One region of the Paenibacillus sp. FSL K6-2441 genome, then DNA from elsewhere that is predicted to be linked to it. Evidence: a T-box and tRNA genes for the amino acid it is inferred to sense, from the RefSeq annotation. Region 1 holds a T-box; the other holds one or more tRNA genes.
The links. The T-box of region 1 lies ahead of NSQ80_RS16140 (valine--tRNA ligase). A T-box ahead of a tRNA ligase gene usually reads a tRNA of that ligase, here a tRNA-Val.
Positions count from the first base shown of each region.

Region 2: it encodes a tRNA-Val, which carries the amino acid that the T-box ahead of NSQ80_RS16140 (valine--tRNA ligase) is inferred to sense. The anticodon was not compared.

Region 1 is NZ_CP150174.1:3,508,713-3,525,076, forward strand. It holds gene murC (UDP-N-acetylmuramate--L-alanine ligase) at 1-594, opposite strand, end outside; gene NSQ80_RS16135 (folylpolyglutamate synthase/dihydrofolate synthase family protein) at 654-2,027, opposite strand; gene NSQ80_RS16140 (valine--tRNA ligase) at 2,128-4,803, opposite strand; T-box leader at 4,955-5,217, opposite strand; gene NSQ80_RS16145 (LysM peptidoglycan-binding domain-containing protein) at 5,303-6,760, opposite strand; gene NSQ80_RS16150 (RluA family pseudouridine synthase) at 6,942-7,874, opposite strand; gene hemL (glutamate-1-semialdehyde 2,1-aminomutase) at 7,871-9,175, opposite strand; gene hemB (porphobilinogen synthase) at 9,221-10,225, opposite strand; gene cobA (uroporphyrinogen-III C-methyltransferase) at 10,285-11,832, opposite strand; gene hemC (hydroxymethylbilane synthase) at 11,839-12,801, opposite strand; gene NSQ80_RS16175 (NAD(P)-dependent oxidoreductase) at 12,804-13,430, opposite strand; gene hemA (glutamyl-tRNA reductase) at 13,636-15,081, opposite strand; gene speD (adenosylmethionine decarboxylase) at 15,285-15,683, opposite strand; gene NSQ80_RS16190 (hypothetical protein) at 16,002-16,364, opposite strand, start outside.
Region 2 is NZ_CP150174.1:2,951,428-2,967,791, reverse strand. It holds gene manA (mannose-6-phosphate isomerase, class I) at 1-840, opposite strand, end outside; gene NSQ80_RS13660 (ROK family protein) at 870-1,784, opposite strand; gene NSQ80_RS13655 (LacI family DNA-binding transcriptional regulator) at 1,898-2,923, shown strand; gene NSQ80_RS13650 (superoxide dismutase) at 3,025-3,642, opposite strand; gene NSQ80_RS13645 (DUF1450 domain-containing protein) at 3,840-4,091, shown strand; gene NSQ80_RS13640 (metalloregulator ArsR/SmtB family transcription factor) at 4,139-4,774, opposite strand; partial or broken gene NSQ80_RS13635 (hypothetical protein) at 4,864-5,010, opposite strand; gene NSQ80_RS13630 (phosphatase PAP2 family protein) at 5,237-5,845, shown strand; gene ltrA (group II intron reverse transcriptase/maturase) at 6,295-7,713, shown strand; gene NSQ80_RS13620 (DoxX family protein) at 7,804-8,343, opposite strand; gene NSQ80_RS13615 (hypothetical protein) at 8,538-8,726, opposite strand; gene NSQ80_RS13610 (polysaccharide deacetylase family protein) at 8,752-9,516, opposite strand; gene NSQ80_RS13605 (metallophosphoesterase) at 9,961-10,653, shown strand; gene NSQ80_RS13600 (hypothetical protein) at 10,650-10,829, shown strand; gene NSQ80_RS13595 (hypothetical protein) at 11,262-11,846, opposite strand; tRNA gene NSQ80_RS13590 (tRNA-Val) at 11,990-12,062, opposite strand; gene NSQ80_RS13585 (hypothetical protein) at 12,305-12,586, shown strand; gene NSQ80_RS13580 (GNAT family N-acetyltransferase) at 12,827-13,279, shown strand; gene NSQ80_RS13575 (DUF3892 domain-containing protein) at 13,348-13,587, shown strand; gene NSQ80_RS13570 (MBL fold metallo-hydrolase) at 13,654-14,391, opposite strand; gene NSQ80_RS13565 (copper amine oxidase) at 14,574-15,128, shown strand; gene NSQ80_RS13560 (DUF1292 domain-containing protein) at 15,265-15,588, shown strand.

The sequences.
Region 1 (16,364 bases):
TACGACAGCCTTGCCGTCCGGTTTAATCTGATTCAGAAATTGCACGTAGGCTTCCTTCAGGCGATTGAAGTCACCGCCGTAGTTTTCCAAATGGTCGGCCTCGATGTTGGTCACTACGCCAAGCGATGGATAGTACTGCAAGAAGGAGCCGTCGCTTTCGTCAGCTTCCGCAACCACGCATTTTCCTTGTCCGGCTTTGGCATTCGTGCCCATGTCCATAATTTCCCCGCCGATAATGTAGGTTGGGTCGGTGCCGCAAAGCTCCATCGCCAGCGCGATCATCGACGAGGTTGTCGTTTTGCCATGAGCTCCGGCTACAGCTACACCGTTTCGCTCATTTAACAGCCGGGCCAGCATCTGAGAGCGATGCAGCACCGGTATGCCTTGCTCTTGGGCTTCCAAACGCTCCACATTATCCTGCGGCAGCGCCGTAGAGTAAACGACCAAATCCGCCCCATGCACGTGTTCGGCGGTGTGGCCGATGTAGATTTTTGCTCCCTTCGCGGCGAGCTTCTCCGTCAACTCTTGGGAGGCAACGTCCGATCCCGTGACGGTATACCCCATTTCCAGCATCACGCGGGCAATGGCGCTCATGCCATATCCGCCGATACCGATAAAATGTACGTGTTGTTCGGTCGTATTTAACAAAATGGTCACCAGCCTTTTTCAGAATCGGTTTGATGCAAAAGGGCCGCCCGCACGTCCGAGATCAGATACAACGTGCCGGTGACTACCCCAAGATCCTCCCGTTCCGTCCGTGACTCCAAAAGCGAAAGGGCTTTTCTCCAGTCACGTTCCACGATGATTTCCAAATCCGCTTTCGCTTCTATCCCCTGTAGTTCGGCCACGAGTTCATACAACGCATCGGCGTCCATTTTCCGGCGAAAATCGGGCTCGGTCAGAATTAGCGTATCCACTATTGGTAATATATGCTTCAAGTAGCCCTGATGATGCTTATTGGCCAGCATCCCCATCATCAAATGCAGCTTGCGGTATTGGAACGCTTCAGGCAGGCTTTTCGCCAGCGAAGCGGCACCTTCCGGATTATGTGCTCCGTCCAATACAAGGCGAGGTTCCTCCCGCACCACTTCCAGCCGTCCGGCCCAGAAGGAAGTACGGAAACCGTCCTGCACCTGTTCATCCTCGAGGATAAAAGCCATATACTGCCGCAGCACTTCCAGCACCATCATGACGCCGGCGGCGTTCTTGCATTGATGCTCCCCAAGCATGCGAATCGTAAAATCCATCTCCCGGAATGGACCTTGAAAATGCAACTGCTGCTCCTTGGCATCCACCGCCACCCGCTCGTACCGGAACTGCTCCCCCATCAGATAGAGGGTAGCATGCTTGGCTGCCGCCGTTTCCTTCAGTACGGCAACAGCCTCCGGCTGCTCGGCGCAGCTGACCACGGGTACCCCCGCCTTGATAATGCCAGCTTTCTCGCGGGCGATTTGCTCGATTGTGTCGCCAAGGACGTCCATGTGATCCAAGCCGATGTTCGTAATCAAAGAGACGATCGGCGTCACAATATTGGTCACATCCATCCTTCCCCCAAGCCCGGTCTCCCATACTACCACATCGGGGTAACACACTTCCGCAAAATACAAAATCGCGATCGCTGTGCTCACCTCGAACATGGTTGGGGATCCCAGTTCGGTGCCGGCGATTTCAGCCACCAATGGAGCAACCCGGTTCGCCAGCTCGAGCAGCACCGTCTCGGGGATATCTTCCTCATCATATTGGAAGCGATTCGTGAATTTTGTGATGTAAGGGGACGTATACGTCCCCACATGATAACCGCATTCCCGCAGTGTTCGGGTCAGGAAAGCGCAGGAGGAGCCTTTACCGTTCGTCCCTGCCACATGAATAAATTTCAGCCTCCGTTCGGGATGGCCTAACTTTTCCATCATGAGCTCGATCCGTTCCAAGCCGGGACGGATGCCAAACGGCAGCAGCCCGTTGATCCAATCGACCGCTTCAGCATAGCTGTTCAGCGGCCGTGTTTCTTCCTCTGTACGATCCCCCATGTCAGTCACCTTCATTTAATATTAGTGTAGTTCAAGAAGTCATCTTCGAAAGCCTTTTCTTCGGTGCTCCAAACCTGACTTCTTGAACTTTTATTTTCAATTAACCTTTCAGCTCCGCAATCCGTGCCAGCACCTTGTCGCGTTTCTCGGAATAATCGGCCATCTTCGCCCGTTCTTCCTCGATGACTTTAGCCGGCGCTTTGGACACAAAGCCCTCGTTGGCCAGCTTCTTCTCAACGCGTTCCACTTCTTTGTTCAGATGGTCGAGTTCCTTCGTCAGCCGCTCGATTTCCTGTCCGATATCAATCAGACCCGACAGCGGCAGGAACAGCTCGGCTCCCGTTACAACAGCGGTCATCGCCTTATCCGGCACGCCGGCGTTCAGCGAAGCCTCGTACTCCGACGTATTGCAGAAACGGCGGATGTAATGCTCGTTGCGGGACAACACTTCCAGCACTTCCGCGCTGCCCGGCTTGATGACGAGCTCGATCTTTTTGCTCATCGGCACATTCACTTCGGCGCGGATATTCCGCACAGCGCGAATGACATCGATCAGCAGATTCATTTCCTGAACAGCGTCCGGTGCTTCCAGCGCAGGGTCGTATTCCGGCCAAGCCGCCAGCGTAATCGTTTCGCCAGAATGCGGCAAATGCTGCCATATTTCCTCGGAAATAAACGGCATAAACGGATGGATCATGCGCAGCGTGCGATCGAGCACATAGGCCAGCACAGATTGGGTTTTCTTCTTAGCCGCAGCATCTTCCCCGTACAGGGACAGCTTGGCCAATTCGATATACCAGTCGCACAGATCGTCCCAGATGAAGTTGTACAACAATCGACCGGTTTCTCCGAATTCGTAAGCGTCGATCAGGCGGGTAATTTCCTTGGCCGTCTCGTTCATCCGGTGTAAAATCCAGCGATCCGCCGTCGACAGCTCGCCGCTGATATCGATATCCTCGTACTTCACGCCCCCCAGGTTCATCAACGCAAAACGCGAAGCGTTCCAAATCTTGTTGGCGAAGTTGCGGGCTTGCTCAACGCGTTCCCAACGAAAACGCAGGTCTTGCCCCGGCGTGTTGCTGGTGGACAGCATGTAACGCATTGCGTCGGCACCGTACTTCTCAATAACTTCAATCGGATCGACGCCGTTGCCCAGCGATTTGGACATTTTGCGCCCTTCACTGTCGCGGACGAGGCCGTGGATCAGGACATCCTTGAACGGAACTTGACCGGTAAATTCCAGCGAAGTGAAGATCATCCGGGCAACCCAGAAGTAAATGATATCGTAACCGGTGGAAAGAACGGACGTTGGGAAATAGCGCTTGAGATCCGCACTATCCTCATCCGGCCAGCCCAGTGTGGAGAACGGCCAAAGTGCAGAGCTAAACCACGTATCCAGCACGTCCTCGTCTTGTCGGATATCGTCGCGTCCCAGCTTGGCCCGTGCTTCTTCCTCACTGCGGGCTACAACCATTTCGCCGGTCTCGTCGCAATACCAGGCCGGAATGCGGTGACCCCACCACAATTGGCGGGAAACACACCAATCGCGTACGTTCTCGATCCAGTTCAAATAAATTTTCTCGAACCGATCCGGTACGAAGTTAACGCCGTTCCCCGATTTTTGCGCTTCAATCGCTTTTTCCGCGAGCGGCTTCATCTTCACGAACCATTGCGTCGACAGATACGGCTCAACCACAACGCCGGTCCGTTCACTATGACCAACCTGATGCACGTGATCCTCGATTTTGATCAGCACGCCCATCTCCTGCAAATCCTTCACGATCTGCTTGCGGCATTCGAAGCGGTCGAGGCCTTGATACTTGCCGGCTTCAGCATTCATCTTGCCGGTCTCGTCCATCACGTTAATTTGCGGCAGGTTATGGCGCAAACCAACTTCGAAGTCATTCGGGTCATGCGCCGGGGTGATTTTTACCGCGCCGCTGCCAAACTCTTTCTCCACGTATTCATCGGCGATAATCGGGATTTCACGGTCAACGATCGGCAGACGAAGCGTTTTGCCGACCAGATGGCGATAACGTTCATCCTCAGGATGAACAGCAACGGCGGTATCGCCGAGCATCGTCTCTGGACGAGTCGTCGCCACGGTGATATAGCCGCTTCCATCGCTCAGCGGATACTGAAGATGGTACAGATGCCCGTTAACTTCTTTATATTCTACCTCGATATCGGAAAGCGCCGTACGCGCCGCCGGATCCCAGTTGATAATGTATTTGCCGCGGTAAATCAAGCCTTTCTCATAAAGCTTCACGAACACTTCGCGAACCGCTTGGGACAAGCCCTCGTCCAATGTAAACCGCTCGCGCGAATAATCGAGCGAAGCGCCCATTTTGGCCCACTGTTCATGAATCGTTTCCGCATACTGGTCCTTCCAGGCCCATACTTGTTCGAGGAACTTCTCGCGGCCCAGGTCGTATCGGGATACGCCTTGCTCTCTAAGCCGCTGCTCCACTCTCGTTTGAGTTGCAATCCCCGCATGGTCCATCCCGGGCAGCCACAACGCGTCATATCCCTGCATTCGCTTGGTCCGGGTCAAAATATCCTGCAGCGTCAAATCCAGCGCATGCCCGATATGCAGCATCCCGGTTACGTTAGGCGGCGGAATCACGATCGTGTAGGGCTTGGCATCCGGCCGTTGTCCGGCTTTAAAGAAGCCGTTCTCCAACCAATAACGGTGCCATTTCTGCTCCGCTGCTTTCGGATCGTACGTCGTCGGCATTTCTACCGACGAAGTTTGTTGATCTTGATTTTCTGTCATCCTATTCAACCTCCGTTACAAATAAGCATAGCCTTGGCGATCCCAAGATAGTCGACTGGCGTCATCAGCTCCACACCGTGTGCATAAGACTTCGGGACGGGCTTTCGCGCCTACTTCATGCTGCCTAAGAAAAAACAAAAAGCCCTTCGTCTCAAAGGACGAAAGGCTTTACTTTCGCGGTACCACCTTTGTTTCGCATCAATGGCATCCGGTTCATTCACCATCCGGTGCAAGAAATGCGACTCTCATGCAGATAACGGCTGCTGCCGGTCCGTTCTAACCCCATATGATATGCTGCTCAAACGGACAACTCCCGGGCGACTTCGGTGAGCTACATGTCCTGCAGAATCTCTCAGCCGTGGATTCCGCTCTCTGAAGGGTACGCTGCCTACTCTTCCCGTTCCAAGTCTTTGCCATAGATCTTATTACTTTAATCTATATTATCATAACTTGGAAAGGAACGGGAGTCAACAATCCGCCTGATTTCACGGGGAGATCCTCACGGAATGTACAAAATTTGCCCTTCATTCACCTGATGCTCGGACAGCCGGTTGTACAGCTGCAGCTCCCGTGGACTCAGGTGGTAGCGTTGGGCGATATCATCCAACGTCTCTTCGCGCTGCACGATCACGAGACGCACTTTGCGGAAGGGGTTTTGATCCTCGTTGCTGATGAACAGGTTCTTCCACCGCAGCTCCTCACCCTCACTTGGGTCTCTGCTGTCGTCCAGACTCGGCTGATCCGATGCTTCCTCCTGCGGTTCTTGAGCGGGCCGGGAAGAAGAGGCAATCAGCTTCGTTAAGCCAAAGCTATCTCGGCCCCCCTCGTCATCCCCTTTTTTGGCACCCAATGCGATCTTCATTTCCTTCTTCTCTTCTGGCTGGGCAGGTGCACCCTGATCGGCTTCAGCCGCCGCATCCGCCTCCAAAACGTCTTCGTTCACCGTATCGTTTGACACTACAGCAACTTCTTCGCCTAGCCCATACGAAACCCGTTCCGGCTCGGCAGCTTCCGCTTCCACGGCTTCACTCGCACGTTCAATCGGCGCGGATTCTGCGAATGGGCGAATTTCCTCCTGAAACGCTGCGTCTACATCCAACTCCTCTGTTTGATCTGCAAAAACCTCTGCGGCAGCGCCAAAGTCCGATTCGGATTCCTTGTCCGCCCAAGGACTAGCTTCCTGGAATGCGGGGACATCCTCTCTCCAGGAGATGGTTTCCTGCGGCTCGTCCGCATTTCGTTTTTGCGCGGCAAGGACATCGTCCGGAAACGCCTGCCACGAAGCGAATTGCGGGATTTGTTGAGGCTCTTCGTCCTGCGGCTCTTGCTTCAGCTCCAGTTCAGGCTCCGGCTCTTCGTTTGCCGTTTCGCGGATTAACGAATTCCAAGAGAACGTCGGCTCCGGCTCTTGGCGAACTTCTTCCGTCAGCAAAGGCGCTGCCGGGATCGGTTCAGGCTCGGTCAGCGCCGAAGCGTAATCCGCTGAATCCTCCGTGTTGAAATTCGATTCCGCTTCCGATTCGTCGCCGGGCAGATTCGGTACGACATGGGCCGTCGTAAACTCGCGATCCTTCCATGCATCTTGTTCGGACACTAAGGCGATGGTCTCCACCCCCTGAAGCGACAAGACGCCTGTAATATTCAAGCTGCGCGAACTAAGCAGGTCAACATCGAAATTTTCAATTTCGACCGTGATATCCTCCAACCGGTTTACCCGGCTTAGCGGTATCGTAATTTCTACTGGAATATAATGTTCCAGCTTCTGCGTTTCTCCTTCTCCCCGATACACCCCCGACAACAGCAAATGGCCGCGCAGCGCGGCATACTCCTCCCCGGGAATCACCTGGACTTTCGGATAGAGCTCGATCTCCTCCAGCTCTTCAATGCCGATCACATCTTCAGAAAGATGTATGCGCTCATAAATATCAAACCTGAGACCATAGGATTGATCAGCCAACTCGTTACCTCCTTTCAGCATATCCAAACCTGATTTAGAAATCGATGAATCTTGATCCAAATCATCCTCGTTTAATCTATATGCTGCAAAAAGGAGTGCATGCCAGCTTTTTGCCGATTGCAGGGTACAGACCAACTCTAAGTAAAAAATAAGCCAGGCTGCCATACGACAGCCCGGCTTGTCAACGAAAGCGATCGCGCAGCTGGATCATGGCCGGCGGCCACGGATCGCCCAGCTCCACCGCTTCTCCGGTGAGCGGGTGCGGGAACACCAGCCGCTCACCATGCAGCGCTTGATAAGGCAGCCACTTCGTGCTGCCGCTATACAACGCATCCCCTACGAGCGGATGGCCCGCTGCGCTCAGATGGACGCGAATTTGATGCGTGCGGCCGGTCTCCAAGGTCAGCCGAACGAGGCTCACCTCGTGCTTCGGGTATACCTCCATCAGCTCCACATGCGTGATCGCCGGCTTGCCAGTAGGGGACACCCGGCGCCGCTGATTGTGATGGCGGTCCCGGCCGATCGGCTGGTCAATGACCTTAAGCGCGGAACTAACAACGCCCTGTACAAACGCGATGTAAGTCCGTCCGATCTCCTTGCGGCTCATCGCTTCATCCAGCTTTAAATGGGCGTATTCGTTCTTTGCGAACAACACCGGTCCTGACGTATATTCGTCCAGCCGGTGAATATGCGCCGCAGCGATTGGCTGACCCAGGCTGGCGTACCATCCCGCGACGCGGTTGGCAAGCGTGTCCGGCGGAGCCGAGTCCCTACGGGAAGCGCCCCCCTCGTTGCCGTCCGGATGGACTTTTAGCCCTGCCGGCTTGTGCACGACAAGGCAAAAATCATCCTCATATAAAAGCGAAAGCTCTGCCTCAACCGGAGCATATTGCGATGCCCTGGCCGGAAAGGCCAGCAGCCTTAAACGGTCCCCGGCGAGCTTGATGCCGCCTTCGGCCCGCAGCCGACGCAGCAGCTTAGGAGGAGCCTGCAGCCCCTCCTCCAGCCAAGCCATCGCCGCATCCAGACGGTCCTGCCCATCGCGCGCAGGCAGCTTGCCGGGCATCAGCTCGAGCCATTCCCCGCGCCGCGTCCAGGTTAGCTTGCCGCTCACAGCTTTTGCAGCGCCAAGCGATGCGCTTCGATCGTCAGCTCAATGTCTTCGTCGGTATGCACGCCCGAGACGAACATACCTTCGAACTGCGAAGGCGCCACGTTGATGCCTTGCTCAAGCAACGCCGCGAAGTAACGGCGGAACAAGTCGAGGTCGCTTGTTTTTGCCGTCTCGTAATTGATAACCTTCTCTTCGGTAAAAAACGGACAGATCATCGAGCCCACGCGGTTGATCGTACACGGAATACCTTTTTCCTTGGCGTTGCGCGTAAAGCCTTCCTCCAGCTTCGCCGACAAGCGCTCCAGCCGGTCGTACACCTCTGGAGTAAGCAGCGACAGCGTCGTGTAACCCGCAACCATTGCCAACGGGTTGCCGCTCAGCGTCCCGGCCTGATAAATCGGCCCGCTTGGCGCGATTTGCTCCATGATCTCGCGTTTTCCGCCATACGCTCCAACAGGCAGCCCGCCGCCGATCACCTTGCCGAGGCAAGTCAAATCCGGCGTAACGCCAAAGCGCCCCTGCGCACAATTCAGCCCTACGCGGAAGCCTGTCATGACCTCGTCAAAAATGAGCAAGCTGCCGTATCGCTCGGTAATCCGGCGCAGACCTTCCAGGAATCCCGGCAGCGGCGGCACAACACCCATGTTCCCGGCTACAGGCTCCACGATAACGCCGGCGATCTCTTCCCCAAACCGCTCAAACGCAAGCTCAACCGAAGCCAAGTCGTTATAAGGTACCGCAATTGTATTAGAGGCAACCCCCTCAGGCACGCCCGGGCTGTCCGGCAGTCCCAGCGTCGCTACGCCGGAGCCTGCTTTAATCAGCAAGCTGTCGGCATGGCCGTGATAGGAGCCTTCGAATTTCATAATTTTGCTGCGGCCCGTGTATCCCCGTGCCAGACGGATCGCACTCATCGTTGCTTCCGTTCCCGAGTTCACCATCCGCACCACATCGATCGACGGCACCCGTTCAGCAACCAGCATGGCCATTTGCGTCTCTAGCAGCGTTGGCGCTCCAAAGCTCGTCCCTTTCGCAGCCGTCTCCTGCAGCGCACGCACCACCTCTGGATGAGCATGGCCCATAATCAGCGGCCCCCAGGAGCCTACATAATCGATAAAACTGTTGCCGTCGATATCATAAATCCGGGAGCCCTCCCCGCGTTCGATATACATCGGCGTCAAGCCAACGGATTTAAATGCCCGCACCGGGCTGTTAACGCCGCCGGGCAAGACCTGCTTCGCTTCTTCGAAAGCCAGGCGCGATCGCTCTTCGCCCCGCCGGCCAATCGTGTCCTTGCTCATCGATCCCCCTCCTTAACTGTTCAAACCCCGTTCTTGGCTCTATGCTTACTGATTCTCGCGCAGCCAGCGTGCCATATCCTTGGCGAAATACGTGATGATGATATCCGCACCCGCCCGCTTCATGCCTAGCAGCATCTCAGTGACGATGGCCCGCTCGTTGATCCAGCCTTGCTGGGCGGCTGCCTTCACCATCGAATACTCTCCGCTTACGTTGTAAGCGACCAGCGGAAGATCAAATTGATCCCGCAGCATCCGCAAAATATCCATAAAGGCCAAGGCCGGCTTCACCATCAGCATATCCGCGCCTTCCAGCACGTCGGATTCCGCTTCCCTTAGCGCTTCGCGGGCGTTGGCCGGGTCCATCTGATACGTCTTCCGGTCGCCGAACTGCGGCGCCGAGTCCGCCGCTTCACGGAACGGCCCATAAAACGAAGACGCGTATTTGACGGAATATGACATAATCGGCACATGGCTGAAGCCCGCTTCATCCAGTCCCGCACGGATCGCTTGCACAAATCCGTCCATCATGTTGGACGGCGCGATGATGTCAGCGCCTGCTCGCGCTTGGGAGACAGCGGTTTTCACCAGCAGCTCCAGCGACTCGTCGTTCATGACGTCGCCGCAGACATGCCCGTCGCGTTCAAACGTATGTACCATCCCGCAATGGCCATGATCCGTAAATTCGCATAAGCAGGTGTCGGCTACGACCAGCAAATCCGGATACCGCGATTTAATGATCCGCGTCGCTTCCTGTACGATCCCGTCCTCCGCAAAGGCCGAGGTGCCGACGCTGTCCTTCGTTTCCGGAATGCCGAACAGCAGAACCGCCGGAATGCCTAGATCCATAATTTCTTTGACTTCCTCTTCCAGCGTGTCCAGCGAAAAATGAAACACGCCGGGCATCGATGAAATCTCATTCTTGACGCCCTTTCCATAAGTTACAAAGATCGGTTGAATCAAGTCGTCCACCGTCAGGACGGTTTCACGCACCATCCCGCGAATCGCAGCCGACTGACGCAGCCGGCGATGTCTTACGATCGGAAAATTCATCTTTGATTCCCTCCTAAGTATGCAGCACGGGGTTAAGCCTCCGTGTTAATCAAAAAAAATCACTTCGCCGACGCCGTCCGCGCTTTCCAGTCACATAGCGCCTGAATCAAGCTGTCGATCGTTGCTTCTTCCGCAAGAATCGAAACCCGCAGGCCTGCATCCTCTGCCGTTTTCGCCGTGACCGGCCCGATGCAGGCGATGTCCACGCCTTGCAGGGCAGCGACCGGATCGGCGACCCCCATGCCGGTGAGCGCGGCCAACAGATTCGTCACCGTTGACGAGCTGGTAAAGGTGACGGCGTGAATACGGCCTTTCTCGAGCAGCTTCAACAGCTCTTCGTCCGTTTCCCCGGCCGGCACTGTCCGGTACATGACTGCCTCGGTGACGGTCAAGCCCTGCTCACGCAAGGCAGCAGGCAACCAAGCTCGGGCAAGGTCGCCGCGCGGCAACAGCACGTGCTGTCCGGGCTTCAACTCGCTGCCGTACGTTTCCATCAGGCCCTCGGCCTGAAACTTGCCCGGCAAGCCCTCCGCCGCAATCCCGCGTTGGCGCAGCGCCGCCTGCGTTGCCGGCCCTACGGCGGCAATTCTCGCTTTATGCAGCCCGCGCACATCTTTCCCCAGTCTCTCCAGGTGCGAGAAGAAATACTCCACGCCATTGACGCTCGTGAAGAATACCCAATCGTACTGCTCTAGCTGATTGAGCGCTTCGTCCGTGCTGGCCAGCTCCCGGCCCTCCGGCATCGCGATGTCGATGACAGGGAACTCGTACGGCTCGCCGCCAAGCTCCTCGATGCCGCGCACCAGCTCGCTTGCTTGCGAGCGCGAACGGGTGATGAGAATCCGCTTGCCGAATAGCGGCAGCGATTCCGCCCACATGAGCTGCTCCCGTTGAGCCACAACTTCGCCGACAACCGTGACGGCCGGCGGCTTAAAGTCAGCTTCGCGTACCTTTTGCTCAATATCGGCCAGCGTCCCGACCAGCGTCTCCTGTTCGGCTCTCGTCCCCCAGCGGATCAGGGCAACCGGCGTTTCGGGCGGCCGACCGTAATGAATCAGCTGTCTGCTGATATGACCAATATTGGCCACGCCCATCATAAACACAAGGGTGCCGGTCGCGTTGGTGATCTTTTCCCAGTCGATAGACTGATCCAGCTTGTCCGGGCTTTCACGCCCCGTAACGATCGACACCGAGGAAGCCATATCCCGGTGAGTGACAGGAATGCCTGCATACGCCGGCACCGAGATGGCCGCCGTAATCCCCGGCACGATTTCGTAAGGAATTCCGTGCTGCCGCAGCAGCTCCGCCTCCTCTCCAACGCGGCCGAAGATCGTCGGGTCCCCGCCTTTTAAGCGAACGACGGTTTTGCCCGCCAGCGCCAAATCAACCAACAGCTGATTGATATGCTCTTGCTTCATCGTGTGACGGTCGGTTCGCTTCCCGACATATATTTTCTCTGCCCCGGGCTTCGTTCTTCGCAGCAGGCTGGGATTGGCCAGACGATCGTAGACGATCACGTCGCCTTTCTCCAGACAATCAAGCCCTTTCAGCGTAATCAATCGCGCATCTCCAGGGCCTGCGCCAACCAGATACACCTTACCAGCCATATTCGTTCACTCCCCGGTTTCTTGTAATAATGCAGCTGCTCCCATCGAGATCAGCCGGCCGGCAAGCTGCTCTCCCAGCTCGGTCGGATCTGTTCCTTCGGCGCTTTCCTTCAGAATCGTCGTTCCGTCCGCCGAACCAACCATCCCCGTCAATCGCAAACGCGGACGGCCGGTTTCGCCGCTTGCGCCTTCTTCCGGCAGCAACGTCGCGTAGGCTCCAATCGGCACCTGGCAGCCGCCATTCAGCACGCCGAGGAAACGGCGCTCCGCAGCCACCGTCACCGCGGTGTCCGGATCATTGTATAAGGACAAGAGCCGGCGCACCTCGTCGTCATCCTCGCGGCATTCGATGCCAAGCGCCCCTTGACCAACGGCGGGCAGACAGACCTCTGCGGGAAGAAATGCCGTAATCCGGTGTTCCCAACCCATGCGGAATAACCCCGCCGCGGCCAAAATGATCGCGTCAAAACCTTCCTCCTCCAGCTTGCGCAATCGGGAATCGATATTGCCGCGAATCGGCTCCAGCACGAAGTCCGGTCGATAAGCGCGCAATTGACTGGCGCGACGTAAGCTGCTGGTCCCTACCTTGGCCCCCTGCGGCAATTCGTCAAGGCTCCGTCCGTTTCTTGAAATAAGCGCATCCCGTGGATCAACCCGCCGCGGCACCGCACCGTTCATCAGTCCGTCCGGCAGCACAGACGGCATGTCCTTCATGCTATGGACCGCCAAATCGATCTCCCCGTTCAGCATCGCCTGCTCGATTTCCTTCACGAACAGCCCTTTGCCGCCAACCTTGGACAACGTCACGTCCAAAATCCGGTCTCCCTTGGTTACGATCTTGCGGATTTCAAAATCAAACGGCAGGTGATGCTCCCGGCAGATCGCTTTTAAATCGTCGATGACCTGTCCCGTCTGTGTCAGCGCCAGCTGGCTTTGTCTCGTACCCACCACTATCGTTCGCTTCGTCATGCTTATTCCTCCGTCTGTTCCTCAATCCAGGCGATCATGGCTGCTTCGCTCCACGGCTCAAAGCTTCCTTCCCGGATCGAGGTCAATATATCGGTCTCGGCCAACCTCCGAAACAGACGCTTCCGTCTTCCGGGATCGTCGATTCGCTCTTTAATGAAAGCCCGCGCCGAGCTTAAAAAGTCAATGTAACGCTCGTAATCCTCGCCAAAGTGTTCATCAATCTCGCGGATCAGCTCCCGCGCGGCCGTTGGTCCCGCCCCCGAGGTGGAGACGGCAACGACCAGCCCCCCGCGGCGCAGAACGCCGGGCGTAATCATGCTGCCTCGCGTCCCTTCGCCCGCGTCATTCATCGGGATGCCCTCCGCCTCCGCTTCGGCGGCCACAGCGGCGTTGACCTCCGGCCGATCGGTCGCGGCAAAAGCGAGGAACGCCCCGGCCAAATCCCCTTGTTGATACTCCCGTTGGATCCATACGACTTGCTCCCGCTCCTGATGGAGCCGCTGCAGACCTTCCGTTACGTTGGGACTAATCACCACCGTTACCGCTCCAGCCTCTGCCAGCATCGTCGCCTTCCGTTCGGCAACCGGTCCGCCGCCAATAATGACGCAGCGACGGCCTGCCAAATTCAATAGGACGGGCACATAATAAGGTATGGCGCATCCCTCCTACTTCAACTGATTAATAGCATACCCTACCCTGCCGCAATTTTCCATGTTCATCCCTTCAAAAAAAGCCCTTCCCCCTCCGCTTCAGCGTCGAATCAGCCATCGATTCGGGTGCATCCGGCAGAGGGCTCAGGGCGTTCTCGCGGTGTAGAATATCCAGTTATCCAGATTATACAGACACCTTCGCCAGCGGCAACGAAGGCTCAGGCTCGAAGGAGACCTGGTTTGGGAGCCCATCTTCGAGCTCCGGCAACCCTTCGGACGCCCGGGACGCTAACATTTCTTGCGCTTCCCGTGAGGCGGAGATCTCCTTGCCGGATGCGGAAGGTGCATCGCTTTGTGCTTCCAGACGATCCTCCAGCGCAAAAATCTGCGTAAACATCTCCAGCGCTTTCGTGCCTTGACTTTCGCCAGCCATCTCCTTGATCCGGTTAATCGGATCATGCAGCACTTGATTTAAAATGCTCTTGGTGAGGCGACGAATCACTTTGCGTTGCCGTTCATCCAGCTCCGGCAGCTTATTAAAGAGACTGTCCAACGTATTCTCGTGAATATCGGAAGCCTTCTCCTGCAGCGCGCGAATGACCGGCTTCACGCCCAGCGTCTGCAGCCATGTTCCGAAGGCGGCGATTTCGTCCTCGATCATGGCTTCGATCTTAACCGCTTCTGCGCGGCGCATCTCCATGTTGCTCTCTACGATGCCTTCGAGATCATCGATGTCATACAGGAATACCTGATCCAGCTCGCCGATGGCCGGCTCGATGTCCCGCGGCACCGCGATATCGATCATAAACAACGGGCGATCCATCCGCCCCTTCATGCTGCGGGCGACCTGTGCCGAAGTGATTACATACCCTTCCGCACCGGTCGAGCTGATCAGAATATCCACCTCTTCCAGCCGTTCCATCGCTTCCTGCATGGTGCATGGCACACCGTGAAATTTCGCGGCAAGCTCCTGGGCCCGGGCAAATGTCCGGTTGGCTACCAGCACTTCTTCCGCACCGGCACCGCTCAAGTGCTTGGCCGTCAACTCGCTCATCTTGCCGGCACCAAGGATCAGCACGCGTTTGCCTTCAAAGCTGCCAAAAATCCGCTTGCCCAGCTCCACGGCAGCATAGCTGATCGAAACAGCGCTCTCCCCGATGGCGGTTTCGGAATGGGCTCGTTTGCCCAGCGTGACCGCTTGTTTAAACAACATATTAAACCATGTTCCGGTGCATTTCTCGCTTTGCGAGAGCAAGAACGCATTTTTGACCTGGCCGAGAATTTGGGTTTCCCCCAGCACCATCGAATCCAGACCGCACGCAACGCGGAACAGATGACGAATCGCTTGTTCGTCTTCATATATATATAAATGGCGGGTAAATTCTTCGCGAGGAACCCCAAACCAGCGTTCCATAAAGCTGCGAACGAAGGACCCGCACATGTGCAGTTGATCAACTACGGCATAGATTTCTGTACGATTGCAGGTGGCAATAATTACGCCTTCCAATACACTCTTGGTACGTAAGAGCTCCTGCAGCGCTTGCGGCATGTCCGTATCTGTTAAAGAAAAGCGTTCCCTGACTTCCACAGGCGCCGTGCGATAGTTTAACCCAACTACGACGATGTGCATTGCAAGTTCACCTGCCTTGAAGAAGTGTCAATAGCATGTATCGCAAACAAACTATGTTAATTATATCACAGTAGCCTTCGGCTCCCCTGGGATTTCTATGAGTTTTTTATGAATTATTTATGAATTTCATTCATTCAAAACAAATAACCATGGATGACCCATGGTTAAGCTTTTTTCCAATTTTTTAGAAAATCTATCCTCGCTTAAACAAATTCAGCGCGATTCGAATCCGCTTCGGCTACTTCCAGCTCGCCTAAGCCCCGAATCAGCTTCTTCGCATACGTTTTCTCCGGATTCAAGACGGACACCAGGTAATCGATCGCCAGCTGCGGATCTACAAATTCCCCGCAGGTGTAGCAATCAATAGCAGCAAACCCTCTCTCAGGATACGTGTGAATCGAGAGGTGGCTTTCCGACAACATCACAAGCACGGTGGCTCCTTGCGGTTCAAACTGTCTGGATTGAATCGACAAAATGGTCGCTCCGCAAGCTTCCGCCGCTTCCACCAAGTGGGCTTCCAACAACCCGGCGTTGTTCAGCACCTCATAGTCGATTCCCCAAGCATCAACCGCAACGTGTCTTCCGAAAGTTGAATATTCCATCTTCCGGCTCCCCCTTCCTAGGAATAAAATGTTTGAAAAAATTTCATCCGCTAGGACCTACGTCATTCACTTCTCGAGGGAAACATCTCTCGCAACATCTCCATGTCCTGAGTGAATCCTGGTTCCTATATTCTTTTCAACGAGATTAAAAATAACATCTCTTGCGGACAAATGCAACCTATTTTTTCGGCAAAATCCCTGCATCCGTTCGCGGTTCATGAATAAAAAACTACCCTGTAATAGGGTAGTTATCATTAGTACATTATGTTGTCGCCCTCTCTCTGGTGACACCCGTTTAGGGGACTGAACTATTTTAGTTTATGCCTCTAGGACAAACAGTCTTCGCGAGCATTGACGCAGCTCATTGTCGATGCGTTCCACATCCGCTTCATCCGCGACAAACCGCTGGTCAAGCAGCGAATTAATGTTTTTGCGGATCCGGGCGATTTCCAGCTCAATATCGTTATTCCGGTAAATTTGCTGCAGCTCCGCCGCCGCATCCTTGTATTCGAACACAAGCTTGTAGGATTCCCGAGAATACTCGACGATTTTGCGAACCCGGCCTTCCTGATAATAATACATCATCATGAATCCGTTATAAATTCGGGTGACCATGCCGGAGCCTTTAAAGGCGGCGAACAACAGTCTCATCACGTTCGTTAAATGGGGTTTTTCCAAGCG
Region 2 (16,364 bases), 560 kb from region 1:
ACCAGCTGTCAGCGTTCCACTGCCAGCGAGTACACTAAAGATCGTATATTTCTCGTTTGGCGCAACCTCAGCATTGCCAGATACGTTCCATTTTTCCACCGTAAAGAAGGAGTTGGAGACGAATGAGGTGATTGCCAGACCGTCTTTTTGTTTAGTTTCATAGGTTACCGGTACATACGCTTGCGGAACGGTGGTAACGTCAATCGCTTTCTCCAGATGCAGCTCACGGGTGTTACCGTCTTTGTCGCGGCGATCATAGTCGTATACCCGGTAGGTGGTATCCGAGCTCTGTTGCGTTTCGAGCACGACGATCCCTTTACCCAGCGCGTGCAGCGTTCCGCTTGGAACATAGAAGAAGTCACCCGGTTTAACCGGCACTTTCGTCAGGAAGCGATCCCACTCGCCGTTTTCGATCATCGAGACGAGCTCTTCTTTTGTTTTGGCTTCATGTCCGTAAATGATTACAGCACCGGGTTCGGCATCTACGATGTACCAGCATTCGGTTTTGCCCAGCTCCCCGTTCTCGTGTTTGCCGGCGTACTCGTCATCTGGATGGACCTGTACCGACAGGTCGTCGGAGGCGTCGAGAATTTTCGTCAGCAGCGGGAACACCTTGGACGAGGAACGGAACAGCTCCGGATGGGAGGTCCACAATTCCCCCAGCTTCATGCCTTGGTACGGTCCGTTCTTCACTACGCTCTGTCCGTTCGGGTGAGCGGATACGGCCCAGCATTCGCCGGTATGGTCATTCGGGATGTCATAGCCAAACAAATCTCTTAGCTTGGTGCCGCCCCAAATGCGTTCTTGGAAAATCGGCTGCAAAAAAATCGGTTCATTCATCGTTATCGGACTCCTTTTGTCTCTATAGATCAGTATGGAATATGGATTAAGGCAGCGGCGCCGATCAAGCCGGCGTCCTGATGAAGCGCGGCGGGAACGATAGGGGTTTGCCGTCCCGAAGGGTTCAGCGCATACTTGGACACGTAGTCGCGCACCGCGTTAAACAACGGATCGCCAACCTGGGAGACGCCGCCACCGATGACCAGCTTCTCCGGATCAAACGTATTAATTAAGGTGACACAGCCAACGCCGATATTTTCGAAGACTTTGGCTACAAGCTCCTGAATCACAGGTTGCCCAGCCGCCGCCAAATCAAAAGCTTCTTTAGAAGAAACCTCACGGCCAAGCAGCTCAGAGGCTTGTCTTGCGACCGCGGTGCCGGAGGCGACAAATTCCCAGCAGCCCTTCTGCCCGCACACGCAGGTACCAACGGATGGATCCACGACGATATGGCCGACATCGCCGGCATTCCCGCTTGCTCCAGTGATGAGCTTGCCGTGGGAGTAGATCCCGGCGCCGATGCCCGTGCTGATCGTGATGAATACGAAGTGCTCGGCATCCTTGGCAGCGCCAAGCCATTTTTCCGCAAGGGCCGCAGCGGTAGCGTCGTTCTCCAGCCGAATCGGCAGACTGAAGTAGCGCTTCAGTGAGTCGACGATCGGGAAGTTCCACCAGCCCCGCAAATTCGGCGGTTCGGCGATTTTCCCTTCCTTCGTGTTTAATGGGCCGGGAGCTCCAACGCCGATGCCTAAAAGCTCGGACTCTGCGATGCCTTGGGCGGTGAGGATATCTTGGATTGCAGCGGCCATCCGGTCGACCATCACCTCTGGCCCCACCGTCTGATCGGTTGGCAGCGATACCTTCGTCCGCACTTCACCGTCCGTGCCAATCAACCCGATGGCCGTCTTCGTGCCCCCGATGTCGATACCAATTGCATAACTCAAAGTTCATTCCTCCTGTGGAACTGAAGATTCACAACTTGACAAACTTGACAAAATAAATATTTGTAAAGTACCATGTAGGTTAAGTGTAGCACGATTCGAAAGGAATGAAAAGAATGGGCCGTAAAAAGAAAGTCTCGATGCAGGATATCGCTGACCGTCTGCAAATTTCTAAAAATGCGGTGTCATTGGCGCTAATGAACAAAAAGGGCGTCAGCGAGGAGATGCGCCGCCGCGTGCAGGAAACCGCGCGTGAGCTGGGGTACGGACCTTACGCGCACCAAGAGAGCGGACAAGCGAATATTTTGGTGCTCGTTCCTGAACGGATCATGAGCTATCAGGATAATGATCATTTTCAGTTTTTTCACGATATGATTTGGGGATTGGAACGAAGCGCGCGCAAAAAAGGACTCAACGCTGTCATCACCCCGCTTGATCGGGAGATGGAAGCCGCGCGTTTGCTGCCGGGACCGTTCACCGTTATTCCGTACCGGGGAGTGATTCTGTTTGGGATTGTGGACCGGGCGTATGCGAAGCGCATTTGGGAGCTGGACACGCCGCTGGTGCTGATGGATTCCTACTACCACGATCTGCCTTGTCCGGCCGTCACCTCGGACAATCAGGAGGGGGCCTATACAGCGGTCTCACACTTAATTGAAGCCGGCCACCGGGACATCGGGTTTATCGGGCCGACGAACCTGTCGACCAGTCATGAGGAGCGCTGGTTTGGGTTTGAGAAAGCGATGAAGGAGCAGGGGTTGATCATTCGGGAGGCGGCCTGCTTGACGACGTCCAAGGGCTATGATTACACCGCGGCAGAAATCGCGAATTTTCTGGATGGGTTAGGGGAGTGGCCGACGGCGTTTTTTTGCGGGAATGATCGTATTGCTTATTTGCTGGCCGGTCTCTTGAAGACGCGAAACAAGCGATTGCCGGAGGATGTCTCCATCGCCGGATTTGACGATTTGCCCTATGTCAACAGCGAGGGTTTAAATGTGACGACGATGCGGGTGGAGAAGGAGCGCATGTGTGATGCCGCAATTAGCTTGCTCCTGTCAGACCTTGGGCGTTCCCGCGAGAAGATTCACTGGCAAATCCCGCCCACGTTGGTTGTCCGGGAGTCTGTTGCTCGGAGAGGATAGGGGCCTAGGCTAGATGAAAAAAAAGGGTGTCCACAGAGCCGGTTCACCGGTCCAGTGGACACCCTTTCGCGTTCGTGCAGGCGTTACGCCAACACGCTGACTTATTTGTTCAGTGCTGCTTCGTAACGTTTCTCAACTGCAGGCCAGTTGATGACGTTAAAGAAAGCGGCGATGTAGTCAGGACGTTTGTTTTGATATTTCAGGTAGTAAGCATGCTCCCATACGTCCAGGCCAAGGATTGGCGTTTTGCCTTCCATCAGCGGGGAGTCTTGGTTCGGCAAGCTGTAAACGGACAATTTGCCGTTAGCATCTACAGCCAGGAACGCCCAACCGCTGCCGAAGCGAGTGGTAGCTGCTTTCGTGAATTCTTCTTTGAATTTGTCAAAGCCGCCCAGCTCGTTGTTGATCGCTTCAGCCAGCTTGCCGGAAGGTTGGCCGCCGCCGTTCGGGCCGATCGTTTCCCAGAACAGGGAGTGGTTCGCATGGCCGCCGCCGTTGTTGCGAACAGCAGTGCGGATGCTTTCAGGAACGCTGTCCAGATCGCTGATCAATTCTTCAACGGATTTGGATTGCAATTCTGGAGCGGATTCCAGAGCTGCGTTCAGGTTCGTTACATACGTATTATGGTGACGATCATGGTGAATCATCATCGTTGTTTCATCGATATGAGGTTCAAGCGCGTTGTTCGGGTAAGGCAATGCAGGTAATTGATGTGCCATTTCTAAATCCATCCTTTCTTCTCCAATATGTAGTAGTAATTCCGACAAAACTAATTATAAATCCGCACTCCGACTTAGTCAACATAGATGTATATTAAGTATGTTAAATCGTTCGCAGCCATTGACAAATCAGTTCGTGAATTTCATAATGAGGGTTCAAGCATCATTAGCCTACAAGTTTGGGGTGAAAAGACGTCATGGGGTTGGGCATCGTTATCGTTGAGGTGTGCGACAGCAACCTGATGAGCGCGCTTGAGCTGGAGAAGCTGGAAGAAGAATACCCCGAAATTGCCGTGATGCGGCAGGACTGTCTTAGTTTATGCGGGTTATGTAAGCTTAGACCGTATGCACTGGTGAACGGCAAACGCGTCTCCGCCAAGACGACGGAGGAGTGTATCCAGCTCGTGAAGCAAGCCATTGAGGACGAGTTAGCCGTCTATGATATATAACCAAAAAAAGCAGCCATGAGGCTGCTTTTTTCTATAGGCGGATCTCCTCAGCGTTCGCGCTGGCGGATCACATACACACATTTTCTCCCTTGTTGGGCCAAGCATTCCGTGCGTTCGACATCGGCATCCAGCAGCGACTCAAACAATTTCAGCTCGCAGTCGCAGGCATGATTGTAGCGGTTCGCGATTTGCGAGATCGGGCAGTTATGCTCCATCAGGACATACTCGCCGTGATCGGTTTCTTGAAGCTCGGTCATATATCCATTGTCGTTTTGAATCTCCGAGAGCGTGCGTACTTTTTCAGTCAGCGATTTCCCTTGCATCTCGGACATATATTTACGGCTCAGCTTCTCCTTACGGCGATCGAACAGGCGGTCTACCATGTCTTCGCCGCTCTCCTCAGCCAGTTCGTCCAGCAGATCCAGCGTAAGCGAATGATATCTCTTGGGAAAAAGCCCCTCAGCCAGCTCGGTTAACCCATACACAGCAGTGGGCCGTCCTGCCGTCTGCCGAATCATTTTCGATTCGATCAGCCCGTCGCGTTCCATCGTGCCGAGATGGCGGCGCACCGCCATTTCCGTGATCTGCAGTTCTGTCGTAAGCTCTTTGGCACTCAGAGGTCCGGCGGTTTTCATTAAATGAAGAATCCGCTCGCGGGTGGAAAGGTCTCTTTTGGCATTCATGCGTGACACTCCCTCTCGGGTGATAAGTTCCGGCGGTCTTAGCTTTGCGGGACGACGAGAGCGGCTTCCCGGCACGCCTCCGAACAGAAGCCGTGATGTTCTTCGGCGGCGATCAGGATGCGTCCCTTGATCCCCAGCTCTTTGCAGTATTGCAGATGCTCGGCAGTGAAGGCGGCAGGATCCTCGATCCGGACAAATTTATAAAATAATAATACGCGATAAGCGTATTGTTCCATTATTTGAATCACCTATCTATTCTATGATGAATTCTACTGCATTGTAGTCCAAGGCTCTCGACTTAGTCAATATATAAGTATAGTAAGTATATTAATGCGGGTCTAGCGGATATTCTTTCCTTGCGAAGCCGTGGAAGCATGAAATTGGAAATAAGGGTTGCCGGGACCTCCGGTTCCCAGTACAATGATCTGGTTCAGGTGAATGCAGGTGAGAGGGGAACTTTTGATGAAAAAATGGCTTTTGCCAGTCCTGCTTGCTGCCTTGTTTGTGGTGCTGGGCGGGCTGCTACATACGGAGGGATTACGTTCGATTGACCGCAGTATCGGGGACTTTTTCTATGGGCTGCGCAATGACAGCATCACTCCGGCGGTCAAAGCGATCTCCGAGTTGGGAACAACCACCGGTTTTGTTGTGGTGCTGGGGATTGCCCTCATTTGGACATTGCTGGTTCTGCGGAACGGACGTTATGCCTTTTGGCTGACGATCAGCCTGGCAGGCGGGTGGCTGCTGAACAAAGTGTTGAAAGCTCTATACACCCGGGAACGACCTGACATGTGGGACAGCCTCGTTGTACCGGACGGGTACAGCTTTCCCAGCGGAAATGCGATGATCTCCGCCGCTTTCTTCGGGGTGATCGCGTTGCTGCTGCTTCGTTCCGGTAGGGTGGGGAATCGCATTTGGGCGGTGGTGGTGCTGCTGATCATTTTGCTGATTGGGGTCAGCCGCTTGTACTTGGGCGTGCATTATGCCAGTGACATTGTAGGCGGCTTTCTCGCGGGTGCGGTGATCGCCGAGCTGTGTGCTTGGGGGGCCGTGGGCCGAAACAGAATATAATGAATAGAGAAGAAAGCCCGCCGGATGGCGGGCTTTCTTCTTTATAGTGTGCCACGCATGGCGATTAACTAGGTGGTGAAAGTCCACTGTGGGGGTTTGTAGTTACCAACCACTAGCCAAGAGCAAGGGTGTCCACCGCGAGGTGGAATCCAAAGGAAGCTGGAGGCAAACTTCCGGCCCAAGGAACACGAACATCATCAGGCATAGGATACGGGATGAGTCTGCTAAACAAGACGAAGTCCAATTAACTACACGGACGTACCAATGTAAATGATGTGGGTATATGGAAGGAAAGTGAATCGTCTTACCGTGGGAGGTCTCATGGACGTGAGGAGATGCACTTCGAATCACGGTTGAAACAAGATTTATCATGAGAAGTCAGCAGACGCCATAGTACTGCGAACAGTCGACGGTTCGAGGGAAGGGCTGAACCTTAGGAGGTGAAGTCAATGAAAGTTACCGAAACAGGAGCCAAGGGCAGCCAACTTCCAACGGAAGACTCTCTGCAAAAGAATAGTGCGGAACACGAAGGATATGCGGGAGTGCACAGTCCTGCGAGGATAACCGAAACCGACGACACCAACGCAACCGAGTCGAAGGACCGGTTGCTTGAGAAAATCGTTAGCAGGGACAACTTGAACGAAGCATTCAAGAGAGTCAAAGCGAACAAGGGATCGCACGGAATCGACGGGATGGGAGTAGATGAACTTCTACAATATCTCAGAGACAATGGCGAGACCATCAAGCAACTGATCTTGGGCGGCAAGTACCGCCCGAATCCCGTTCGAAGGGTAGAGATTCCCAAAGAGAACGGAAAGAAGAGAAACCTTGGCATTCCAACAGTGGTTGACCGAGTCATCCAGCAGGCAATCGCCCAAGTGCTTACGCCAATTTATGAGAGGCAGTTTTCAGACAACAGCTACGGATTCCGACCCAAACGGAGCGCACACCACGCGATGAAACGAAGCCAACAATACGTGCAAGAGGGATATCGTTACGTGGTGGATATGGACTTGGAGAAATACTTTGACACCGTCAACCAAAGCAAGCTCATCGAAGTGCTTTCAAGAACGATCAAAGACGGACGAGTGATCTCGCTCATCCATAAGTATCTCCGGGCGGGAGTCGTCGTGAAGCATAAGTTTGAGGACACGGAAATCGGCGTACCGCAGGGAGGGAACCTAAGTCCGATTCTCAGCAATATCATGCTGAATGAATTGGACAAGGAACTGGAAGCAAGAGGACATCGATTCGTGCGATACGCAGACGATATGCTCATATTCTGCCGGAGCAGGAGGAGTGCGGAGCGTACCCTGACGAAAATTCTCCCTTACATCGAGAAGAAGTTGTTTCTCAAGGTAAACCGGGAGAAAACGATCGTGGACGATGCGACAAAAGTTAAATTTCTTGGCTTCTCATTCTACCAGAGCAAAGGGGAAACGCGGGTCAGAATCCATCCCAAATCCGTATCCAAGATGAAAGCTAAAGTGAAAGAGCTAACGTCGAGAAGCAACGGAATGGGCAACACCGACCGGGCGCTGAAGCTTAGGCGTTACATCATGGGATGGGTAAATTATTTCAAGCTTGCTGACATGAAACAACTACTCCAAACCACTGATAAATGGATGAGAAGGCGTATCCGAATGGTCTTCTGGAAGCAATGGAAACGAGTGAGGACGAAACTCGAAAGGCTTATATCGCTCGGAATTCATGAACAGAAGGCGTGGGAATACGCAAACACAAGAAAGGGCTATTGGAGAATCTCCAATAGCCCAATCCTCTCGAAGTCCCTCGGTAACAATAGGCTGAAGAACCTCGGATTCCTTTTCTTTTCTGATTATTATCGACAAGTTACTGCGCATTCCTAATGGAACCGCCGTATACCGAACGGTACGTACGGTGGTGTGGGAGGTCGGCTGCCCAATTAATGGGTAGCCTCCTACCCGATTGTGCGGCGCTTACGCCGTGTGTTTAATGTTCAGCGGTTGCTTAGGCGTCGGGGCTTGCGTTCCGGCATCGCCTTTTTTGTGGAACAACTTGCGGAGGTAAGGCATCACGTAGTAGTCGAGGCCGATTTTACCAGCGTTAGCTGCAGCGACGAGAATCAGTACTTCAAGGATCAACATTTGCGCGTTGGTGCTTACCGTACCCGAGAAGAGGAACGCGGCGTTCATCACGAAGCCCATCAGTGCAGCGAAGGTGGTGAAGGTACCGAGGATCAGCCCCAGGCCAACCAGGAATTCACCGTAAGGCACCAGGAAGTTAAAGAGTCCGACATTCGGCAAGGCAAAGTGTTCCAGGAAGGCTGCCCACCAGCCTTGTACGGCCGGATGGTCGCCAGTGCTGTTCGCGATCGCTCCGGTCAGGAAGCCTGCGGCATCGAAGCCTCCGGTGATTTTATGATAGCCGGCTTCGATCCATTGGTAGCCCAGGTAGACGCGGATAACGGTCAGGAGCCACATCGCCACTTTGTTTGTTCTCAGGAAATTGTTAAACATAAGAACCACTCCTTTTATTTATCGTTGGTTTTTTGTTTTTCGGATGATCATCTTTGATGTCTTTATTATATGTGATTTATTTCACTATATATGTGATTTAAATCACAAATATCAAAAATTGAGAAAATAAATTTTAATATAAAACAGCAAGGCGGGCTGAAGCCCCGTCTTGCTGCATGTTTGGTGGATTTCACTTATTTGGCTTGATCCTTGCTCTGATTCTTTTCTTCCGCCTCACCCGTAAAGGTTTCCGTCCATTCCTCCATCATCTCGCCAACCAAATCTTCGAGCTTCTCGGTGGCCGAGGTAGGGTGTTTCGGAACGGGAATCGGATCCACGCCGGAGCCTTCCCCAGAAGGCAGGGTATTCTGCTCCTTATCCATCTGTGTTGCTCCTTTCCAATGAAGTCTAGTGGTCAACCTTAATATGATGATCCGGCGTAACTTTATGCGTCAGCAGTTCGGATACGGTAACGAAGCGATAACCCCGGCTTTGCAGTTCCGGCAAAATGACCTTTAACGCTTCGATCGTCTGCGTGCTGTTATACACGTAATCATGCATCAGGATAATATCACCGTTGCGGGCGTTGTCCAGCACCTTGCGCACGATTCTGCGTACGCCGGGTGACGTCCAGTCCTTCGTATCCTGATGCCAGGACCAGAGGATCATCTGCAGGTTGTTATGTTTGGTTAGCTCGACAATGGCATCATTATAATATCCGCCCGGGGGGCGGAAGAGGACCGGTTTACGTCCGGTGGTCTCGAATACGGCTTCCTGGGTCATGGCCATTTCTTCCTTCAAGGCCGGTAGCGCCAGCCGATGAAAGGAAGGATGGTGATAGGAATGGTTGCCGATTTCATGGCCCGCGGCTTGTTCCATTTTGACGATTTCGGGGAATCGATTCACCCGGTCGCCCACAACAAAGAAGGTCGCCTTCGCATGATACTTCTCTAGAAGCTCGAGAATTTTCGGAGTTTGCTGCTCATCCGGTCCGTCATCAAAGGTTAAGGCGATGTATTTTTCTTGCGTCGGCACTTCCCACACAATGTCCCCGCGTTCCTCATAATAGCTTCTTTGCTTGCCATGAACCGGGGAGGATGCCTCTGTTGCAGGGGCGAGCAGCGCAGCGGCAAGGGCGATGGTGAGCGCTGCTCCCAGTTTGATTTTGACCATCGGTTCTACGTGCCTCCATCAACTATACTTGAGCGCTTGTCCGTCCGGGGAAACTCGCAGCTTCCTGTCGGCGCTGTCCGTTTAGTTTGGCTGGTTGGCGGTGCTTTTATCCATGGAAGGGTGAACCTTGAGCTTGTGCAAATCCTCCAGGCACCGTTTGCGTTCCTCTTCGGGAGTTTCCAGCTCGTTTCGAACGCACGGCATAGCTCATGTTGCTTTTGCTCTTACGGCCGATCCTCGAAAACAGGATGTCGTAGTATATTAAGGTAAGTACCGTTTATGCGGTATGGTTAGGGGTGGACATCGTGCTGATTTCTTTGGCGGGAGTCATCCTGTCCCAGAGAAATTGTCGCTATCTTCGATCCTGTGGATTGGCGTGATTGTCCTCGGTGTTGTCGGATTGAATATGAGTGGTAAGGGAGGCTAAGGGAATGGTTGATCGCAATGAGCAGCAGGCAGGGGAAGGACGGCGGGACGAGGAGCTTTTGCTTTCGTTTCAGGGTTATTACCGACACGCATGTTCGAGCAGATGAGCAGCATACGCATAACGTCAACTTGGAGCGGGCGCTGCAAGATATCGCGGCAAATGGCACGGGAAGCGTTGGCATCATGCATGCGGGAGACGTGACGGATCACGGATTTCCGGATGAATACGAAGCGTGGAACCGAAATTGGCATCGGTTTGGCGGAGCAGTGCCTCCGCTATATGTGACGATGGGCAACCATGATGTCGCATTGGAGAACTGGGAGGCGCGTTTGGGACAATTTTTGCGCGGTACCGGGGCGGAGGGCATTTATCATGATCATTGGATTGATGGGTATCATTTTATTTTTCTTGGAACGGAAGAAGGGCTGGAGTTGTTTAGCTCGTTGTCGGAGAAGCAGCTGGCTTGGCTCGATGACAAGTTAGGGGAAAACGCTGCGGCAGACCGCCCGGTTTTCGTCTTCCTGCATCAGCCGCTGCTTAACACGGTCGCCGGCTCCTACGAAGCGCAGCGCTGGTACGGCGTTGTGCAGGATGCGGATCTCCGTGCCGTGCTGGCCCGTCACCCGCAGGCGATTCTCTTTACGGGGCATACCCATTGGGAGTTGGATGCCTCTCACACTTCTTATGGTGTGGAGGGCGAGGGCCGGTGATGTTCAATGCCGCTTCGGTCGCCGACCTGTGGACCGACGAAGACGAACACAAGGACGGCAGCCAAGGCTTCTACGTCGAAGTTTATCGCGACCATGTCCTCGTACGCGGTCGGGACTTTACCCGCGGCGAATGGATGGAGTCCGCACAGTTTCGGGTGGAGTATCCGCGGGGGTAGCAGGTGATTGGAAATCGGGTGGACGTATGGTGAACAGTAACATACTTTAACGAGAACGCGCACCTTTAGGGGCGGGTGTTTTTTGTGCGGTGCTATGGCGCGACGGAACAAAGGCAAGAAGCAAGAGGCCGTTTGCTGCTTGCGGATATTTGATAGCTGGTAGATGCTAGCTGTTTGATGTTGGCTGGTAGATGGTAGAAGGTAGCGTGTTTGCGGTTTGCTGATAGCTGCTAGCTGGCATCTCGGCTGCGCTAACGGACACCAGAGCCGTTATTTGGGTTCGGACGCAAGCCTACCCGTTTTAACGGACCTCAGAGACCTTATTCGGGTCTGTTGCGTTGAATCGATGAGTATTTTTGCCCAATAAGGTCACTTGAGTCCGTTAGCTCGGGAAATCTCCGGGAAATGAACAAATAAGGTCGGTACGGTCCGTTAGAGGTGGGGAGGTTGGACAATAGAGTTAGCAATCTGAACGAGTTCAGAAATACTGTACAAAGGAACAAAGTTACCATCTTCCACCTTGTTCGATCCTAAGGCATAGGTTAATCCTTGCTTTCTCCAATAGAGCCCGCTTAAGCTTGGTGTGCTTTGGATCCAGGTTTGTGTGCCATCACTTAATTTTGGCCCCTTTTTACCATCCGGTTTGGACTTTACCTGCGAATTTGAAACAGCCAGTATCAGTTGCTCTCCTCGCTCTTCATTAGCAAAGGTCAATTGGATCAAGTCAAAGTTAGCTGGGACGATATCGGCAGACTGATGGGTAATCGGAAAAGGAACTTTTGGAATAGAAACCTCAAATGGCACTTCATTCAAGGTATCTTCAAAAGATTTGCAACACTCTGAGCCTGGGTCCCATACGGCTACACCATCTCTTATGGATAAGCCTGGCGAAGTCCCGGGAGTTTGCTCGACATCCTCAGCAATGGGTGAGATATCATTGTTCTTTGCCCCAGTTCCGCAACCGCCAGCTAGCATCAGAAGAACAACGATCAAACAAACGTACATGATTTTTTTCAAAAGGACCACCCCTTTGGCTATTCCCTATTATACAGTAAATACCAGTTATATACTATATTATCTTCGAATCGGAGGCCATCTTAATCTGACAAAAGAGAAAATAAAAAATCCCTTAAAGCTTATGCTTTAAGGGATTTTCTCTATGATCTGCAGTGGGCTCGAACCACTGACCCCCACCCTGTCAAGATGGTGCTCTCCCAGCTGAGCTAGCAGATCAAACTTATAGTGAAGACAAAAATTATCTTATCAGGCGGTGGGGTTCTTGTCAACACTTTCCTAGAGTATAAGGTGTCTGTCCTCTGTCAACAATGGTGGAGGAATGCGTGTCCGAGTGGTAAGGCGCATGACGTCACGACGCTGCATTTCATTCAAGACGCGCATACAGTCAGCACTGCATACATCCATGACACGCATATATCAGACAGACAGGCACCACGTAACGAAAGGAAGAAGTGAACATGCGTTGGAACCACCATCACCGCCATATTGGCCTTAACCATCATAACAACAGCAATGATCAAATCTCGTCGCCGAAGAGCGAGACGAAACGGCCGCGGTCCCTTTGGGTTGCCGTCGCGGGGGCCGTCTTGCTGCTGGCCCTGACCAGCGCCTGCCGCATGGCGCCAAACGCGGAGACCCTAAGCCGGCAGGCCGGCGCATTCCCTTGGCCGTTTGGGCCATCCGTGTCGGACGGCGTGTATTCGCCTACGATTGTAGAGGATGTGTATTCCACGGAATAAATGCTTTAGTCTTCCTCGTCCCATTTGCGGGAGTAGCCTTTCTTCGTCGTGTAAAACATGGAGGCAATCAGCAAAACCGCGATGACGACCGCAGCGGCGATTGTTACGCCCATGACCATACCCCTAAGCCAGCTCCTTTCCATCGATGTCCATGAGACAACTATACATGAAAATGATTTTTTTGTATAATGATGCAGTTTAGATGATCCAACAGACAAGCAATGGTGGGAGGGGAACGAAGTGTCGGCTGCAACAATCATTCATGTCGATCATGAGGAGCAATTACAGAAATGCCTGGACATCCGCAAAGAGGTGTTCGTCGAGGAACAGAAGGTCCCCGTTGAATTGGAAATTGATGAGTATGACCAGATTGGCCCGGATGTACATCATGTGCTGATCGAATTGGAAGGGGACTATGTTGCGACAGGCAGATTGATTTACTATAAAGACAATGCCGCCAAAATGCAGCGGATCGCCGTACGTGAGCCGTACCGCTCGAAAGGCGTAGGCAAAATCCTGCTGCTCGCCTTAGAGGAGCTGGCACGGGAGCTCGGTCTCACGAAGTCGGTGCTGGATGCTCAATGCCATGCCGAAGGGTTCTATGCTAAACTCGGCTATGAGACAATCTCGACTGAACCGTTTGATGACGCCGGTATTCCGCACGTCCGGATGGTCAAGTCGTTAAAATCGTAAAGGTCATAGGTTTGGAGGTTTTGGGGCAAGCTAGATCTAATCTTAATGAAGAGGAGATGAGCTAGCCGATGGCCCTGAATACCAGAGAAACGTTTATTGCCGTGCGGAAGAACGGTGACGGGAATTTGGTCGCGTTCAAGACGTCCAGCGGCCGCGTGCTGGATTACCAGCAAGCCCTGCAGGAAGTGAAGGCAGGTGCGATCGCCGGCGTCAATGTGTTTAAGGGACGGGACGGAGAGATGTATATCCGCGGCGATGCTGATGGAGATCCGTCCAACAACTTGGATAACTTGCCTAGCTTCGAATAACGTTGATCCATATCCTATATTTAGAAAAAGAACCCTGCAGGTAAGCATACCCGCAGGGTTGTTTTGTTACAGCGTATAGACTTCGTGCTGACGCAGAAAGTCCATGTTCCCCGTAGCGCCTCGGAAGGATTCCATATCATCGCTATAATGCATCAGCAGGATTTGGCTTTGGATCTCGGTTGGCAGGGACAATAACTCCTGCAGCGTCGTATGAACTTCACCTTTCCCGGTAAGTTGGACCTCGTGAAAAATTCGGCGGCACCCCCGCTCACGAACAAGCCTCATTAAGAGCTCCGGCTCGAACGTCATATCCGCACTGTAAAAAATCTCCTCATTGATATAAAGCGAATAGCTGGGTTTACCCGGGATATGCGGCGTTCGGATGAGCTCCACTTTTAACTCAGGGGCAAGCTGTGCAGGCTCGCTTTCCTTTAATAGACGCACGTCAAACACGTCGTTTAGCGAGTGGATTACACCGTCTTGGCTTAACCCGCCTTTCAGCGTATTTTCCCATAGCGGCTCCACCAAATTTTCAGCAATATACAGGATGGGTTTCCGTCCAGAACCAAATTTCCGGCGAAAAGCCAGCTCTTCCAAGCCTCCAACATGATCGCCATGGATATGGGTAATCAGCACGGCATCGATCTCCTCCACCGACTTGCCGATCGTGTGCAGCGCCAGGGGGGCGGTGATTCCGCAATCGATGAGCAGGGTGAAGTCACCGGCATAGAGGAGCGCGTTGTTATTAAAATATTTTTTGGCAAACGCTCCGCCCGTCCCCAGCATTTGTAGTCGTAAAGCCATCAGGCATTCCCCCTTAGGTCAAGTATGGATCACCTCTTTAACTGTACACAATTTCCAGCCGAAACAAAAGGTTAGGCTCGCTCTATAAAAAAATGCCGTCATTTCCCATCAACACCGCAACTTGACCGGAACCAGCGAGTATAACTATACATCAACAGGAATCAAATGGAGGGTCAACATTCATGAAATGGAGAAGAGTTGCATTACTGGTGGTGGCATTCTCTCTTATGGGAGGTTCCCTGCTCTTTGCCGACGCCGCGAGCACCAAGGTGAAGCTGATGCTGAACGGCCGCGAGCTGGAAGACGGCGGATATATTATAGACGGCAAAACCTATGTACCCGTACGCAATCTCGAAGGTTTAGTTGAATTTAATGACAGCACCAAAACGGTGAATTATTATAAACCCAATGTCCATATGTTTCTATTCGCGGATGACAATGTGTTTGGCGATGTGAAGAAGACGGGGAAGCTGAAGTTTAACGTTTTCTCTCAAATTGATAATTTACGCACGAACATCTCGGCAGTGCGGGTGTCCATCACGGCCCCGGACGGGACGTCCAAGGAGATCCAGACGGATGAAATCAAAGAGCAGCGCGATAACTTCTGGTTCCGGACCAAGGACTACACGTATGATTTCAAGACATCGGGCCGCTACATCGTAGGGTTCTACATGAAACCGTCTAACGGATCAGATTTCGTGCTCGTTGCGGAGAAAAGCATTAACGTTCTGAAATAACCGCACAACCGAGCACAACACGGGCATCCGCTCACGAAAATTGACCTGTCCCCACCAAAAGTGTTACGATACGGGAGGAACGAAGCGGGAGACCCTTCTTCAGTCCATTAAAACATACTTAAAGTGAGGTAATTTCATGAGCGACCACAATCACGAACACGGCGAAGCATGCGGCTGCGGCCACGATCATGACCATGATCATGAGCATGAAGAGTTTGTGTTGACGCTGACCGACGAAGAAGGGAACGACGTAGAGATGGTTCTTGTCGAGACGTTCGACGTTGGCGAGAAAGTGTACGCATTGCTGCTCGAGCGCAACAATCCGGAAGCGGACGGCATCATTCTCCGCATGGAAGAAGAGAACGAAGAAATGGTGCTTTACAATATCGAAGACGAACAGGAATGGAAACAGGTAGAAGAAGCTTACAACGAGCTTGTCGCCCAAATGGATGAAGCCTAATTTGCGGCGGATCACCTGGTATAGAAGCTAAGAGCTCCCCGGAAGCGGGGGGCTTTTTGTATAGTTCTAGGTTGATGAGTTTTTACGACACCTTTGAAGCAAAAAACTACCCACTTATGCGGGAGAGAGATCTGGGGATTGTGAAAAACAAGATCATTGAGATGTTCGGGCTGCGTTCAAAACCCGAAGTATAGACGAAAAGAGATCATGATCAAGTGAAGGGAGACGATCGAAATTTTGAAGGGGTTATGAAAATCAAAGGAGTGGAGATTATATAGAGTCACTTGATGCAAGGGTAGAGTTTAGATGCAGTTTGGTAACAGAAGGTTTTACCCCAAGAGCACATACCACTTTGATCAAAAAAGAACAAAAAATTAAAATAATTATTCCAATATTTCCAAATTTAAGGTATAGTAAAATTACCATATATTAGGTCATCCCATTATATATGGATATAAATTAGGGAGGTATTATTATGAGGAAAAGTAGGCACGTTATTATCCCGCTTGTATTTGTTCTTTTTTCGTTTCTTCATTTTCCGGCGTTCATGCCGAATCAACAGAAGAGAAGAAACACATTACTACTGAAGCATTTGTTATTGATACCTACTCAGAGGATCCAAATGAATTTCATATTTATGAAAAGACTGGATATAAGAGGGTCGAATCCATAACAGAAATAACGAATTCAGTAAATTTTATTAGTACAAAAATTTCAGCGGTTGAAGATTATTATGATGTAAATGATAACTACCAATATAGTTTAATATTAAAACA